DNA from 2 places in the Caballeronia sp. M1242 genome. Region 2 is predicted to be linked to the other one. Evidence: predicted binding sites of a transcription regulator. Region 2 holds the regulator's gene; the other holds the start of a gene.
The links. Region 2 encodes HrcA, which represses chaperone genes, less so after heat shock. Its sites were predicted from a motif close to TTAGCACTCNNNNNNNNNGAGTGCTAA; they were not measured.

Region 1 (7,792 bases), 170 kb from region 2:
GTGCCGGCGCGAATCGTGGCGAGCCTTGTCCGGCGCGGGCGCGCGAGCTTTCGGACGGCCTGCGGCCATCCTTCCATCCGCCGCGCAATCTCGCCGGATGCCCGCCCCCGAACTTGCAAGCGGCGCTTAAATGCGATACTGAGTGTCATACCGCATCTTCCACTCGCGACGGCGCCGCTCAGGACCATGTAAATGAGCGCCCGTTCTGCGCACGCTTCCGATGACCGACACTCCACCTCCTTCTTTCCCCTGCGCGCGCTATATCAAGGAAATCGGGCGCGGCCCGAACGGCGCGCGGGCGCTTTCGCGTGACGACACCTATTCGCTCTACGAAGCCATGCTCGATGGCCGCGTCTCCGACGTCGAACTGGGCGCCGTGCTGCTCGCGTATCGCGTGAAGGGCGAGACGGCCGCCGAACTCGCCGCGATGCTGGCGGCGGCGCATCGTTCGTTCGAGCCGCTGCATGTCCAGGAAGGCCGCGAGCACGCGCGCCCCGTGTCGATCCCGAGCTACAACGGCGCGCGCAAGCAGCCGAACCTGACGCCGCTGCTCGCGCTCCTGCTCGCGCGCGAAGGCGTGCCGGTGCTGGTGCATGGCGTGGTGGACGATCCGGGCCGCGTGACGAGCGCCGCGATCTTCGCCGAAGTGGGCATTCCGCACGCCGCGTCGCCCGACGAGATCGAGGACAGCCTCGCCTCGCGCCGCCTAGCGTTCGCGCCCGTGACGGCGCTCGCGCCGAAGCTCGCGCGGCTGCTGGACCTTCGGCGCGTGATGGGCGTGCGCAATTCGACGCACACGCTCGTCAAGATTTTGCAGCCGTTCGCGGAGCCGGGCCTGCGGCTCGTCAACTACACGCACCCGGAATATCGCGACAGCCTGACCGCGCTTTTCACCGAGCATCCGGATGCCGCGCAAGGCGGCGCGCTGCTCGCGCGCGGCACCGAAGGCGAGGCGGTCGCGGACACGCGCCGCCAGGTGCAGATCGACTGGTTCCACGACGGCCACGCCGAGACGCTCGTCGCGCCCGAGCGTTCGCAGGCGGACGCGCCCGCCGTCGAATTGCCCGAATCGCTCGATGCCGCCACGACCGCGCGCTGGATCGAAGACGTGATGCGGGGCGACGTGCCGGTGCCGCCCGCTATCGCGCGTCAGGTGGAACTGATCGCGGATGTGGTGCGCCGGCCGGTATAGGCACCGCAATCGGAAAATCCGCATTTGACACCTTCTTCAACGCTGGTTTAAAGTAGGCCAATGCGTTTCACCCAATTCTTCTCCCTCCGAATTATTTCGGGCCGCCTAGCGCGGCCCCTATCGCTACGTCTAGCGTAAGTCGCCAGACGTAGCGGCGCGCGTCGCCAGGCGCGCGTTCCCGCCAGCCGTTCCCGCAGTTCCTTCCTTACCACCTAGTAGTCGTCAGTTTTTCGTTCGCGCATCCCGCGAATCGAAAACGCGAGGGTCACATGCACGCTGCTTCGCGCACGTTCACGTTGGTCGCAGGCGTCACCGTCGCCGGTGCGCAATGGGATCGCGCGCGCGGTTCTGCATCGCGTGCTTCATGTGCATCGCGCCGCAGCCGGCCAGCCGCCGGCGTCGGCCGCTCTCGCAGGCGCTACGCTCCTGAAAGAGATCGACGATCATGATGCCGAACCCCGCCGAGAAATACCGCCCGTTCCCGCAAGTCCGTCTGCACGGCCGACGCTGGCCGAATCGCACGATCGAGAAAGCGCCCGTCTGGATGAGCACCGATCTGCGCGACGGCAACCAGTCGCTGATCGAGCCAATGAGCATCGCAGCGAAGCTCGAATTCTTCGAGATGTTGGTGGCAACGGGTTTCAAGGAAATCGAGGTGGGATTCCCGTCGGCGTCGCAGACCGATTTCGACTTCGTGCGCAAGCTGATCGACGAGAAGCGCATTCCCGACGACGTCACCATTGAAGTGCTCGTGCAATCGCGCCGCGAACTGATCGAGCGCACGTTCGAAGCGGTCGAAGGTGCGAGCAAGGTCATCGTCCATCTCTACAACGCGATCGCGCCGTCGTTTAGGCGGATCGTGTTCAATCAGTCGAAGGACGAAGTGAAGGCGCTGGCGGTCGAGGGCACGCGCATCATCAAGGAATGCGCGGCGGCGCGGCCGGGCACGCATTGGATCTACCAGTATTCGCCCGAGACGTTCAGCATGACGGAATTGTCGTTCGCGCGCGAAGTGTGCGATGCCGTCGCGCAAGTCTGGCGTCCGACGCCCGATCACAAGATGATCGTCAATCTGCCGGCGACGGTCGAATCCGCCACGCCCAACGTCTTCGCCGATCAGGTCGAATGGATGGACCGCAACATGGGCTTTCGCGACAGCATCGTGCTCTCGGTGCATCCGCACAATGATCGCGGCACGGCGGTCGCGGCGGCGGAACTTGCGCTCCTCGCGGGCGCGGATCGCGTCGAAGGCTGTCTCTTCGGGAACGGCGAGCGCACGGGCAACGTCGATCTGGTGACGCTCGCGCTCAATCTGTACACGCAGGGCATCGATCCCGGCCTCGACTTCTCGGACATCGACGCGGTGCGACGGGTCGTCGAACGCTGCAATCAGCTTCCGGTGCATCCGCGCCATCCTTACGCGGGCGACCTCGTGTTCACCGCGTTTTCCGGGTCGCATCAAGACGCGATCCGCAAAGGCTTCGCGCAGCGCGTGCCCGGCACGCCGTGGGAAGTGCCCTATTTGCCGATCGATCCCGCCGATCTCGGCCGCAGCTACGACGCCGTGATTCGCGTGAACAGCCAGTCGGGCAAAGGCGGCGCGACTTATCTGCTCGAACGCGGACTCGGCTTCACGCCGCCGCGCCGCGTGCAGATCGAGTTCAGTCATGCGGTGCAGGCGGTGGCGGACGAATCGGGCGAGGAGATCAGCGGCGACGCCATCTGCGCCCTCTTCAAGCGCGAGTATTTCGACGCGGGCGGGCCGGTATCGCGCGTGGATGCGGCGGCAGTTTCCGTCTTCGGCCGAAACATCGCAATGCCGCCTGCTTCAGGCGCCGCGAGCGAGGAACACTATGCGCAGGCGGTCGCCGCGACGCTGGACGTCGGCGCGAGCGTGAGCTGGTTCGAATCGACGATGACGGCGAACGGCGAGACAGCGGTGTTCGTGGGCTGCCGCGTCGCCGATGAACCGATGCGCTTCGGCGTCGCGGTGCACGCGAATCCGGCGCTCGCGGTCGTCGATGCGGTCGTGAGCGCGGTGAATCGGTCGAAGGGAATCGCGCGGAAGGTGCGCGAGGACGAGGCCGTGGAAGCCTGACGGCGCGGATGGCGACGCGCTATTCGAGCGCCACGCGCGTCGCCTGAAGCGCGAGCAGTTGCCACTGACCGCCGGTTTGCACGTGGACCGCCGTGTAGGCGATGGGAAAGAGCAGCGCGCCGTTCTTCGATTCCATTTCGATCAACGCGCGGCCGGACACGAGACAGGTCTCGGGTCCGGCAGAGAAAACGTCCTGCGTCTGAATCTCGATCTGGCGATACCGGCGGCGCCCGGCCGTGATCGCGTCGATGAACTGGCGCTTCGTTTCGCGCTTGCCGTTGGTGTGGACATAGCTGACGTTCTCGGCCAGCAGCGCTTCGAGCGCGGCGCCGTCGCCCTCGACCATCGCCCGAAAGCGGTCGCGCTCCAGGCCGCGGATGGCCTCAAAGGTTTTTGCCGGCATCTGTCGGTTCCCCTTGCGCCGGGGAACCGATGCGCCGGCGCCCCGTCAGAAGTTGTATTGCAGATATAGCTGGCTGAAATTTATACCAGGATTCGGCTCTTTGATACTCGCGTTCGAGAGATGCTGGAAGCGAAAACCGGCCTGATAGTTCTGCTTCTCGCCGAAGATCGCGCCCACGCCGACCATATCGGCGAATTGAAAGCCGCTGGAGAGCGTGTAGTCTTCCGTGATCCGCGCGTGCGAGATCAGCCGGACGCCGATGCCTGCTTCCACGAACGGCCGAATGTAGCCGGAGCTTTTCACGAAACGCAGCACCGGTGTCACGCCGAACTCCCAGACATTTGGATTCACCGAGTTGCTTTCCTTCGTGTGCCAGTACGCGACGTGCCCCTCGCCGAGCAGCGTGAAGTGAAACCCGCCGATTTCCCACCACGTCAGGTTCGGGTCCCAGACGATGCCGACGTCGGCTTTCTTGAAGTCATGGTTAGCGACGCCGCCCGCTATCTGAAGCCCGAACCGGTCGGCATGCGCTGCCGCCGAAGCGAGACCGAGCGAAACCGCGATGGCGCCGTGAGACAAAAAACTGCGCCAGAAGGGTTGGTTTTTCTGCATGAGCGCCCCATATGAGGGTGTGGTTGTCCCGCCGAGCGGTTGTCGGCGCATTGTATTTAGGCAGACGTATATTTGCACAAACCAGCGTTTGTTGCCGTTTTGGTTGAATAATTCGTTGCCTTACGGCGTTATTTCGGTAATTTGTTCGATTACCGACTCTTCTTCGGTAATTTCGGCTTGTTCACACGGCCGCGCCGCCTATCAAACCCACAAAATCGATAGTTTTGTGGGAACTCCCACACGTCGTTACCCTCTAACACTTAGCACTCAGTTGGACGGAGTGCTAATATCGTGACTGGCCTGCCGCCGCCGTTGCGGCCGCAGCCAATTGTTGACAAGGAGCTTATGAGCGTGACCAATGCGATGACCCTTCCGAATGTTGTAGGCTCGGCACCTGCCAAGGCATCTTCGGCAGGCGCGCTGACGTACGCACAGTCGTCGATGCTGACCGGTCAGATCGGTAACATCGATTCCTACATACAAGCAGTGAACCGTATTCCGATGCTGTCGCCGGCAGAGGAACGTCAGTACGCCACCGAATTTCGCGAGCACGGCAACCTGAACGCCGCGCGTCAGCTCGTGCTGTCGCACCTGCGTCTCGTCGTGTCGATTGCCCGCAACTATCTGGGCTACGGCCTGCCGCACGCAGACCTGATTCAGGAAGGCAACATCGGTCTGATGAAGGCGGTGAAGCGCTTCGATCCGGAGCAAAACGTGCGCCTCGTGTCGTACGCCATGCACTGGATCAAGGCAGAGATCCACGAGTACATCCTGCGCAACTGGCGCATGGTGAAGGTCGCGACGACCAAGGCGCAGCGCAAGCTGTTCTTCAACCTGCGCAGCCACAAGACCGGCCACGCGGCGTTCACGCCGGGCGAGATTGAAGGTCTGGCAAGCGAGCTGAATGTGAAGCGCGAAGAAGTCGCGGAGATGGAAACGCGCCTTTCGGGCGGCGACATCGCGCTGGAAGGCCAGGTGGAAGACGGCGAAGAAGCGTTCGCGCCGATCGCCTATCTCGCCGACTCGCACAACGAGCCGACGAACGTGATCGCCGCGCGCCAGTTCGACAAGCTGCAAAGCGACGGCCTTTCCACGGCGCTGGAATCGCTCGACGAGCGTAGCCGCCGCATCATCAAGGCGCGCTGGCTCGACGTGCAGGACGACGGATCGGGCGGCAAGACGCTGCACGAACTGGCCGACGAGTTCGGCGTGTCGGCGGAGCGCATTCGCCAGATCGAGGCGAGCGCCATGAAGAAGATGCGCACCGCGCTGCACGACTACGCGTAACGCCGCGGCAGAACGAAGCCAAGCGTGTTCCAACCCCGCTGTCGAAAGACAGCGGGGTTTTTGTTTGCCTGCTCGACGCGCATAGAAACAAAAACGGCGCCCGAAGGCGCCGTTTCTGCGAACTCTTGCTTACCGCATCAGGCTGGCATCGGCGCTGCGCCGCCGCCGTTGCCGGTCAGACGGGTGGCCATCTGCGCCGCGTACCGCTGCGCCGCCTGACCGACGACAATATGGAACGTATCGGCCGACACCCATGCCACATCCAACTGCGACAGACGCTGACGATCCACCGACGACGGATCGCGCACGACCACGCGCAGGCGGGTTTGCGCCACCGCATCGAGCGAAACGACGTTGGTCGCGCCGCCGAACACCGCGAGCCAGCGCAGCGGGTCCGGATCGAGCGGGCCCGCCGTCTGATCGGTCACGCCTGCCGTCGCAACCGAGGGCTGCGCGGGAGCCGACGAAGCCGGCGTCGCGCCGCGCGTCGACGAGTGTTCGAGTTCGCCGCGAATTTCATCGGCGATCAAGTCCGCTTCCGGTCCGATGATGACCTGCACGTTCGTCTTGCCGCGCTTCAACACGCCACGCGCGCCGATGGTCTTCAGTTGCGGTTCCGACACAGCCTCCGTATCCACGACAGAGAGACGCAGGCGCGTCGTGCAGGCATCGACGAGCGTCAGGTTCGACGCGCCGCCCAGCGCCGCGATGTACTTCGTGGCGCGCGTGCTCGCCGCTGCCGGCGCGACGTCGCCCGGAACATAGCCGCCGACAGGCGTGGCATCGGTTTGCGCGTCGGTCGTGGCGGGCTCGCGGCCCGGCGTCGCCATGTTGAACTTGCGGATAAAGAAGCGGAACAGGCCGTAATACACGATGCCGTACACGAGGCCGATCGGAATTGCCAGCCAGCCGCGCTGCGACAGGCCGTAGTTCAGCACGTAGTCGATCGCGCCCGCCGAGAACGTGAAGCCGAGGTGAATGCCGAGCGCCGAGCAAATGGCGAGCGACAGACCCGTCAGCACCGCGTGGATGCCGTAGAGCACCGGCGCGAGGAACATGAAGCTGTATTCGATCGGCTCGGTCACGCCCGTGAGGAACGCGGTCAGCGCCATCGAGAACAGCAGGCCGCCGACGACCGCGCGGCGCTCCTTCGGCGCTTCATGGAACATCGCGAGACACGCGGCCGGCAAGCCGAACATCATGATCGGGAAGAAGCCGGTCATGAAACCGCCCGCCGTTTGGTCGCCCGCGAAAAAGCGATGCAGGTCGCCGTGCACCACCGCGCCGCCGCCCGGCGGGGTGAACGAGCCGAACACGAACCACGCGAGCGAGTTGATGATGTGATGCAGACCCGTCGCGAGCAGAATCCGGTTCAGCACGCCGAACACGAACGTGCCAAGCGCGCCCGCCGTCGTCAGCCAGTTGCCGGCCGCGTCGATGCCGGATTGCACCGGCTGCCACACGTACCCCAGCACGATGCCGATGAAGAGACACGCGACGCCTGTCACGATAGGCACGAACCGCTTGCCGCCGAAGAACGCCAGATACTCGGGCAGCTTGATGTCCTTGAAGCGGTTGTACATGTACCCCGCGACCATACCCGCGATGATCCCCGACAGCACGCCCATGTTGAGCTTGTCGTTGATGTCCTTCATGACGGCGGTTTCGATCAGATAACCGATCGCGCCGGCGAGGCCCGCCGTGCCGTTGTTGTCCTTCGCGAAGCCCACCGCCACGCCGATTGCGAAGAGAAGCGGCAGGTTAGAGAAGATGGCGTCGCCCGCGTCGGCGATCATCTTGATGTTGAAGACATCGGGCTGGCCTAGACGCAACAGCAGGCCGGCCACCGGTAAAACGGCAATCGGCAGCATCAGGGCGCGGCCTAGGCGCTGCATCTTTGCAAACGGGTTAGCGTCCATCGGGGGTTCTCCAAAAGAATATAGGTCTTGTCGTTGCTGCTCGGGTTGTGGCTAGGAAAGAAGCATCAAGCGTTTAGTCCTGCGGCCAGATTTCGCGGCTGGCCGCTCTTACTGCCTGCGCCGATTCGAGCGCGAGCACGTCTTCCGCGCGCTGACGGCAAAGCTGGTAATCGAGATTGCGCACGCGCGCCTTGATGCCCGGCACCGCGGACGGATCCACCGACAGTTCCGTCACGCCGAGGCCCACGAGCAGCGGCACCGCGAGCGGATCGCCGCCGAGC
Region 2 (7,792 bases):
GCGCGCGCCGGACCGCCCTCAAAGGCCCGCTGCGCAAGCCTTTCCAGCGGCGCCGCCTGCGCCCGCCCGCGCACCGAAACACTCGACGCAAAGCAACCTGCGAGCCTAATCATTCATGACCGATGTCACTCTGCGCAGTTCCGGCTATTCCACTTATGCAGCCCGCGCGTATGCCGCGCGCGCCGAACTGGCATCGAACGTGGCGGAGTGGGCGCAGTCGCCCGTCACGCGCGAGTGGATCGAAGCGCGTCTCGACGCGCACTGCGCGCGCGCTTCGTCGAACGGCGCGCTCGACGAAGCCGCGCTCAAAACCGCGCTGCGGCGCCTTCGCGTGGACGTGTTCTGCACGGTGATGGAGCGCGATTTGCGCGGCGCGGCCGATGTCGCCGAAGTCACCGGCGCGATGACCGATCTCGCCGAAGTCACCATTCAGCGCGCGCTCGCCGTGCTGACGGCGGACCTCGAAACGCTGTTCGGCGAGCCGCGTGGCCCGAACGGCGAGCGGCTCACGCTCGGCGTCGTCGGCATGGGCAAGCTCGGCGGGCGCGAGTTGAACGCGTCGTCGGATATCGATCTGATCTTTGTCTACGAAGACGACGGCGAAACCGCCGGCGGCACGCGCGCGCCGCTCGCGACGCAGGAATTCTTCACGCGGCTCGGGCGTCGGCTGATCGGCGCGCTCGCGGAAATCACCCAGGACGGCTACGTGTTTCGCGTCGACATGCGGCTGCGTCCGAACGGCGATTCCGGGCCGCTCGTGTGCAGTCTCGGCATGCTCGAAGAGTACTTCTACGTGCAAGGCCGCGAGTGGGAACGCTACGCGTGGATCAAGGCGCGGCTCGTGTCCGAGCGCGAAAGCGAGTCCGCACAACGGCTTGCGAAGCAACTCGACGCGATCGCCACGCCGTTCGTCTACCGGCGCTATCTCGATTACGGCGTGATCGCGGCGATCCGCTCGCTGCATCAGCAGATTCGGCAGGAAGCGCGACGCCGCGCGTCCATGCGACCGGACAAGGCCGACGACATCAAGCTCGGGCGCGGCGGCATCCGTGAGATCGAGTTCAGCGCGCAAGTGTTTCAGTTGATTCGCGGCGGACAGGCAGCGGATTTTCGTATCCGGCCGACGCTCGCCGTGCTCGAACGCGCGGCGGCCAACGGGCTCATCGCGCCTAATGTGCGCGATGCGCTCACCGAGGCGTATCTCTTCCTGCGCACGGTCGAGCATCGTCTGCAATATCGCAACGACGCGCAGACGCACGCCATGCCGGTCGCCGACGAGGAGCGCGCGCTGCTGGCGTCGTCGCTCGGTTTCGCGGATTACGCGGCGTTGATGAAGAAGCTGGACGCGCACCGCGAATTCGTCGAGCAGCAATTCGACGCGATCTTCGCCGACAAGGTGAGCGGCGAGCATGGCTGCGGCGTGGCCGAAGATTCGGCGGCGTCGTGGATCTGGAGCAGCGCGCTCGCCGACGAATCCGCGCAGGACGAACTCACCGCGCGTCTCATGGAACTGGGCTTCGCGGACCCGGCGCCGGTGCTCGCGCGGCTGACGGGCGTGTGGAACTCGTCGCGCTATGCCGGGCTGCCGGAACAAAGCCGTGGCCGGTTCGACATCGTCGTGCAGCGCGCGCTGGAAGCCGTGCAGAACATCGACGCGGCGCGCCGCGTGGACACCATCGCGCGTCTCTTCGATCTGCTCGAAGCGACGGCGAAGCGCGGCGCGTATCTCGCGTTGCTCACCGAATATCCGGCGGCGCTCGACCGCGTGCTCTCGGTGCTGTCGGGGTCGCGCTGGGCGGCGGGCTATCTGATCCGTCATCCGCAATTGCTCGACGAATTGCTCGACGACGAAGCGATTTCCAGCCCGTTCGACTGGCCCGAATTCCGGCGCGCGCTGAATGCGCGCCTCGCCGCCGCCGAGGACGCCGAGCACCAGATGGACTTGCTGCGCCACGCGCATCAGGCCGAAGTGTTCCGCATTCTGCTGCTGGATCTGGCGGGGCGGCTGACGGTCGAGCACGTGAGCGACCGCTTGTCCGAACTGGCGGACGCAGTGCTCGACGTGACGGTCGAAACCGTCTGGAAACAGTTCCCGAAGCGGCATCGCGAGACGCCGAAGTTCTCGGTCATCGCGTACGGGAAGCTGGGCGGCAAGGAACTGGGCTACGCGTCGGATCTCGATCTGATCTTTCTCTACGACGATCCGGACGACGCCGCCTCCGACATCTACGCGATGTTCGCGCGCCGTTTGATTACGTGGCTGACGGCGGCGACGGGCGCGGGCACGCTGTTCGACGTCGACTTGCGGCTGCGGCCGAACGGCGAGTCTGGCCTGTTGGTCACGAGCCTCGATTCGTTTCGCCGCTATCAGCTACGCGAGGGCGACGCGGCCAATACCGCGTGGGTGTGGGAGCATCAGGCATTGTCGCGGGCGCGGTTCAGCGCGGGCGATGTCGACATCGGCGCGCAATTCGAAGCCATTCGCGCCGACGTGCTGGTGATGGAGCGCGATGCGGCGGCGCTCGCGCTCGAAATCGTCGCGATGCGGGAACGCGTGGCGGCGGGGCATCCGAATCGCAGCGATCTGTTCGACCTGAAGCACGATCGCGGCGGCATGGTGGATATCGAGTTCATCGTGCAGTACTGGGTGCTGCTGCATACGCGGACGCACCGCGAGTTTCTGCGCAACGCGGGGAACATCACGCTCTTGAAGATCGCGGCGCGGAGCGGCCTCATTTCGGAGCCCGATGCGGAGACCATCGGCGCGGCGTACCGGTATTACCGCAAGCTCCAGCACACGCTGCGGCTCGACGGGATGGAGAAGGCGCGCGTCGATCCGGCTGTCGTGCGCGCGGAGCGCGAAGCGGTGACAGGGCTCTGGCGGCGCGTGTTTGGGGCTGGGATGTAAAGCGGCGGGTGCTTGGCGCGTGAGAGGTGACGCGATGTGAGCGGCGCGTGCGCGGCCCGGGTCCGGCGTGTCCAGAAGCACGCTGAGGCTCTACCGCATGCAGAAACCCCGCGTCGACCCGGCTGGCGTGCGCATCCTACGTGAAGCGGTGACGGCGCTGTAGCGGCGCGGTGTGCGCCGCGCGTGGGCGACGCGTCAGGGGCAGGCCAGAAGCCCGCCCCCCGCCCGCCGCGCTCACGCCGCCAGCATTTCCTTCGCGTGCTTGCGCGTCGTCGCGGTGATTTCGATACCGCCGAGCATCCGCGCCACTTCCTCGATGCGCTTCGCCTTGTCGAGCGGCGTCACCGTGCTGACGGTGCCGCCGGCATCGTCGGACGACTTCGCGACTTGGAAATGCTGATCGCCGCGCGCGGCCACTTGCGGCAAGTGCGTGACGCACAGCACCTGACGGTCGCGCCCGAGTTGATGCAAGAGCCGCCCGACGACTTCCGCGACGCCGCCGCCGATGCCCGTGTCCACTTCGTCGAAGATGAGCGTGGGCGTGGGACTCGCGGTACTCGCGATGACCGCGAGCGCGAGGCTGATACGCGCCAGTTCGCCGCCCGAGGCGACCTTCGCGAGCGGCCGCAGCGCGACGCCCGCGTGACCGGCAACGCGAAACTCGATCTGCTCCAGCCCGTTCGCGCCGCCTTCCGCAAGCGGCACGAGCGCGACTTCGAAGCTGCCGCCCGCCATCGACAGTTCCTGCATGCCTTCGGTGACCGCTTTCGAGAGCGACTTCGCTGCCTTCGCGCGCGCCTTCGACAGCACGTTCGCTTCGGCGAGATACGCGTCTTTCGCTTTCGCGGCGGCGGCGTTCAGCGCGTCGAGGTCCGCGGCGGCGTCGAGTTCGGCGAGCTGACGGCGGCGCGTTTCGTGTTCTTCCGGCAAGGCTTCGGGCTGAAGACGGAATTTGCGCGCCGTCGAATGAAGCTGATCCATGCGCTTTTCGACTTGCGCGAGCCGGTCCGGATCGAGCTCCAGCCGCTGCGCATAGTGCGACAGCGAGTACGACGCCTCCTGCAACTGTATTTCGGCCGGTTCGAGCGAGGCGAGCGCATCGTTGAGCGCCGGGTCGATGTCGGCGAGAGCGCGCAGCTTCGAAATGATGGCGCCGAGCTGGGAGATCATCGCGTCATCGGATTCGGACAGCGCGCCGAGCGCGTTCTGCACGCCGTCGATCAGACTCGCCGAATGCGACAGCCGATGATGCTCCGCGCTCACTTCCTCCCATTCGCCGGGCTGCGGCGCGAGCTTGTCGAACTCGCTGAGTTGCCAGGCAAGGCGTTCGCGCTCCAGCTGCAGTTCGCGGTCGCGGCTTTGCGCGGCGTCCACGGCCTGCTGCGCTTCGCGCCAAGCCCGCCATGCGCGATTCACGGCGGCAGCCGTATCGACCAGACCGGCGTGCGTGTCGAACAGTTCGCGCTGCGCGTCGGGACGCATCAATAACTGATGCGCGTGCTGGCCGTGGATATCCACGAGCATTTCGCCGACTTGGCGCAATTGCGTGAGCGTCGCCGGCGTGCCGTTGATAAAAGCGCGCGAGCGGCCGCTCGAATCAATCACGCGGCGCAGCATCACCGTGTCGCCGTCTTGCGAAAGCGCGTGCTCGTCGAGCCAGCGAACTACTTGGGCGTGCGTGCCGAACTCGGCGGTGATGTCCGCGCGCGGCTCGCCGGTGCGCACGACGCTCGCATCGGCGCGCGCGCCGAGCGTGAGCGCGAGGGCGTCGATCAGGATCGACTTTCCCGCGCCGGTTTCACCCGAAAAAACCGTGAAGCCCGAATCGAATTCGATGTCGAGCGCGGCGACGATGACGAAGTCTCGAATGGAGAGATGACGGAGCATGGACGCTTCGGGAAGGGTTCGGCAAAGTTGTGCGGTCAGACAGACGAGTCCTGCGAGGGATGCTCGTTCCAGTGCAGTTTCTTGCGCAGCGTGGCGTACGTGCTGTAGCCGACCGGATGCAGCACCGGCACGGTGTGCCGGGAGCGCCGCACCTCGATGGCGTCGTTCAGTTCGACGGCGGTGAACGACTGCATGTCGAAGTTCACGTTCACGTCGCGCCCGCCGATGATCTGAATGGTGACCTTCGAGTCGTCGGGCAGCACGATCGGACGGTTCGAAAGCGAGTGCGGCGCGATCGGCACGAGCACGAAGCCTTGCAGTTGCGGATGCAGAATCGGCCCGGCGGAAGACAGTGCGTACGCCGTGGAGCCGGTCGGCGTCGCGACGATCAGCCCGTCGGAGCGCTGGTTGTACATGAAGTGGCCGTCCACCGACACGCGCAACTCCGCCATGCCCGAGAAGCCGCTGCGATTCACCACCACGTCGTTGAACGCGAGCGCGTGATAGATCGGCTTGTCGTTGCGCACGATGCGCGCTTCGAGCAGGCTGCGCTCCTCGCGCTCGAATTGCCCCGCGAGCATTTGCGGCACGCGTTCGCGCATCTCCTTGAGCGGAATGTCCGTGATGAACCCGAGCCGCCCGTGATTCACGCCGATGAGCGGCGTTCTGTACGGCGCGAGCTGACGGCCCACGCCGAGCATGGTGCCGTCGCCGCCGAGAACGACAGCGACATCCGCCCGCGCGCCGATCTCCGCGATGGACAGCGCGGGATAGTCGGTCACGCCGACGTCCTTGGCGGTGCCGGCTTCGAACACCACGTCGAAGCCCTGGTTCGCAATGTGCTCCGCGAGCGATCGCAGCGGCGCCTCGATGCCGGGCGTGTTGGTGCGCCCGACCAGGGCGACGGTCTTGAATTGGCCAATTTCCATGCCGGCATTACACCATAGGTCGAAGGCGAAAAGAACCGGCGCCGCGCGGTCTCAGGTAGCTCCGGTTTGTCGCTAGAATGGAGCGGACATTGAACGATCGGCGCGCCGCCGGACGCAGCCCGAAACGGCGCGAGCCCGCGGCGGCAGCCGTCGCCGCGCTTTGACACGTTGCGTTAAAATTTGCCCATGCTAGACCCACGTGCACAAACCCTCCTGAAAACGTTGATCGAGCGTTACATCGCCGAAGGTCAGCCGGTCGGTTCGCGCACGTTATCACGTCACTCCGGCCTCGAACTGAGTCCCGCCACCATCCGCAACGTGATGTCGGACCTCGAGGACCTCGGCCTCGTCGCCAGTCCGCATACTTCCGCTGGGCGCATTCCCACGCCGCGCGGCTATCGCCTGTTCGTCGACACCATGCTCACGGTCGAAGCCCCGCAGGACGAGGCGATGACCACGGCCGTCAAGACGCGTCTGCAAGGCGAGGAGCCGCAGAAGATCGTCGCTGCGGCGGCGAGCGTGCTGTCCAGCCTGTCCTCGTTCGCAGGCGTGATCCTCACGCCGCGGCGCAGCCACATGTTCAAGCAGATCGAGTTCATGCGGCTGTCGGACAAGCGCATTCTGCTCATCATCGTGACGCCGGAAGGCGACGTGCAAAACCGCATGATGGCCACGCAGCGCGACTACTCGCCCTCGCAACTCACCGAAGCCTCGAATTACATCAACGCGCATTTCGCGGGCCTGTCCTTCGACGAAGTGCGCCGCCGGCTGCGCGAGGAAATCGACCAGTTGCGCGGCGACATGACCACGCTGATGCAAGCGGCGGTCGTCGCGAGCACGGCCGAAACCGATCCCGGCGAGACCGTGCTGATTTCCGGCGAGCGCAACCTGCTCGAAGTCGCGGACCTTTCGTCGGACATGGCGCGGCTGCGCAAACTCTTCGACCTCTTCGACCAAAAGACGAGCCTCCTGCAATTGCTGGATGTTTCGAGTCACGCGCAGGGCGTGCAGATTTTCATCGGCGGGGAATCGAATCTCGTGCCGATCGAGGAGATGAGCGTCGTGACCGCGCCGTACGAAGTGAACGGCAAGATCGTCGGCACGCTCGGCGTGATCGGCCCGACGCGCATGGCCTACAACCGCGTGATTCCCATCGTCGATATCACGGCGCGCCTGCTGTCGATGTCGCTCAGCCAGCAATAACGCGTCTTTGCGGGCATCTTGCCGCGCCGCCGAACGCGCCGCCACTAGGCCGTTCGGCCGATGCAGCGTGCTGGAACGCGCCGCTATAATGGCCGTCACCTTTCGATGACTTTCGGCCGCCTTGCCCTATGCGTTTCGACCTCGAGTTGCCCTCGCAGCCCAGCGCCTCGCATCGCGTCGCGGTGCTGCTGATCAATCTCGGCACGCCGGACGCGCCCACGCCGCGAGCGGTGCGCAAATATCTCGCGCAGTTTCTGAGCGATCCGCGCGTCGTCGAAATTCCGTCGTTTATCTGGCAAATCATTCTGCGCGGCATCATCCTGCCGTTTCGCGGGCGGGCATCGGCAAAAAAATACGCGCAGGTGTGGATGCCCGAAGGCTCGCCGTTGCGTGTCTATACGGAGCGGCAGGTCGAAGGCTTGCGGCGGCTTTTTGCGGCGAACGATTATCACGTCATCGTCGATTACGCGATGCGCTACGGCACGCCGGGCATCGGCGCCATGCTGAATCAGCTGAAGCTGGAAGGCGCCGATCGCATCCTGCTCGTGCCGATGTATCCGCAGTATTCGTCGTCGACCACGGCCACGGCTTTCGACGACGCCTTCACTGCGCTCAAGCGCGTGCGCAATCAGCCGGAGATCCGCACCATTCGCCATTACGCGGACCATCCCGCGTACATCGCGGCGCTCGCCGAGCAGGTGCGTGACTACTGGCGGCTGCACGGCCAGCCGGACTTCGCCTCGGGCGACAAGCTCGTGTTGAGTTTTCACGGCGTGCCGAAGCGGACCATGGATCTCGGCGACCCGTACCATGACCAATGCCAGTTGACCGGCTCGCTGCTCGCCTCCGCGCTGGGGCTCACGCC

Region 1: a site for HrcA is predicted at 4,566-4,592, ahead of rpoH (RNA polymerase sigma factor RpoH). Genes of this name have one in related genera too.

The regions. Positions count from the first base shown of each region.
Region 1 is NZ_CP071129.1:212,658-220,449, reverse strand. Features, by position in the region: gene ybiB (DNA-binding protein YbiB) at 221-1,192, shown strand; gene leuA (2-isopropylmalate synthase) at 1,638-3,290, shown strand; gene JYK05_RS01040 (nuclear transport factor 2 family protein) at 3,310-3,693, opposite strand; gene JYK05_RS01035 (acyloxyacyl hydrolase) at 3,739-4,305, opposite strand; gene rpoH (RNA polymerase sigma factor RpoH) at 4,657-5,592, shown strand; gene nagE (N-acetylglucosamine-specific PTS transporter subunit IIBC) at 5,730-7,511, opposite strand; gene ptsP (phosphoenolpyruvate--protein phosphotransferase) at 7,585-7,792, opposite strand, start outside.
Region 2 is NZ_CP071129.1:382,713-390,504, forward strand. Features, by position in the region: gene glnE (bifunctional [glutamate--ammonia ligase]-adenylyl-L-tyrosine phosphorylase/[glutamate--ammonia-ligase] adenylyltransferase) at 116-2,908, shown strand; gene recN (DNA repair protein RecN) at 3,143-4,795, opposite strand; gene JYK05_RS01835 (NAD kinase) at 4,831-5,724, opposite strand; gene hrcA (heat-inducible transcriptional repressor HrcA) at 5,911-6,927, shown strand; gene hemH (ferrochelatase) at 7,056-7,792, shown strand, end outside.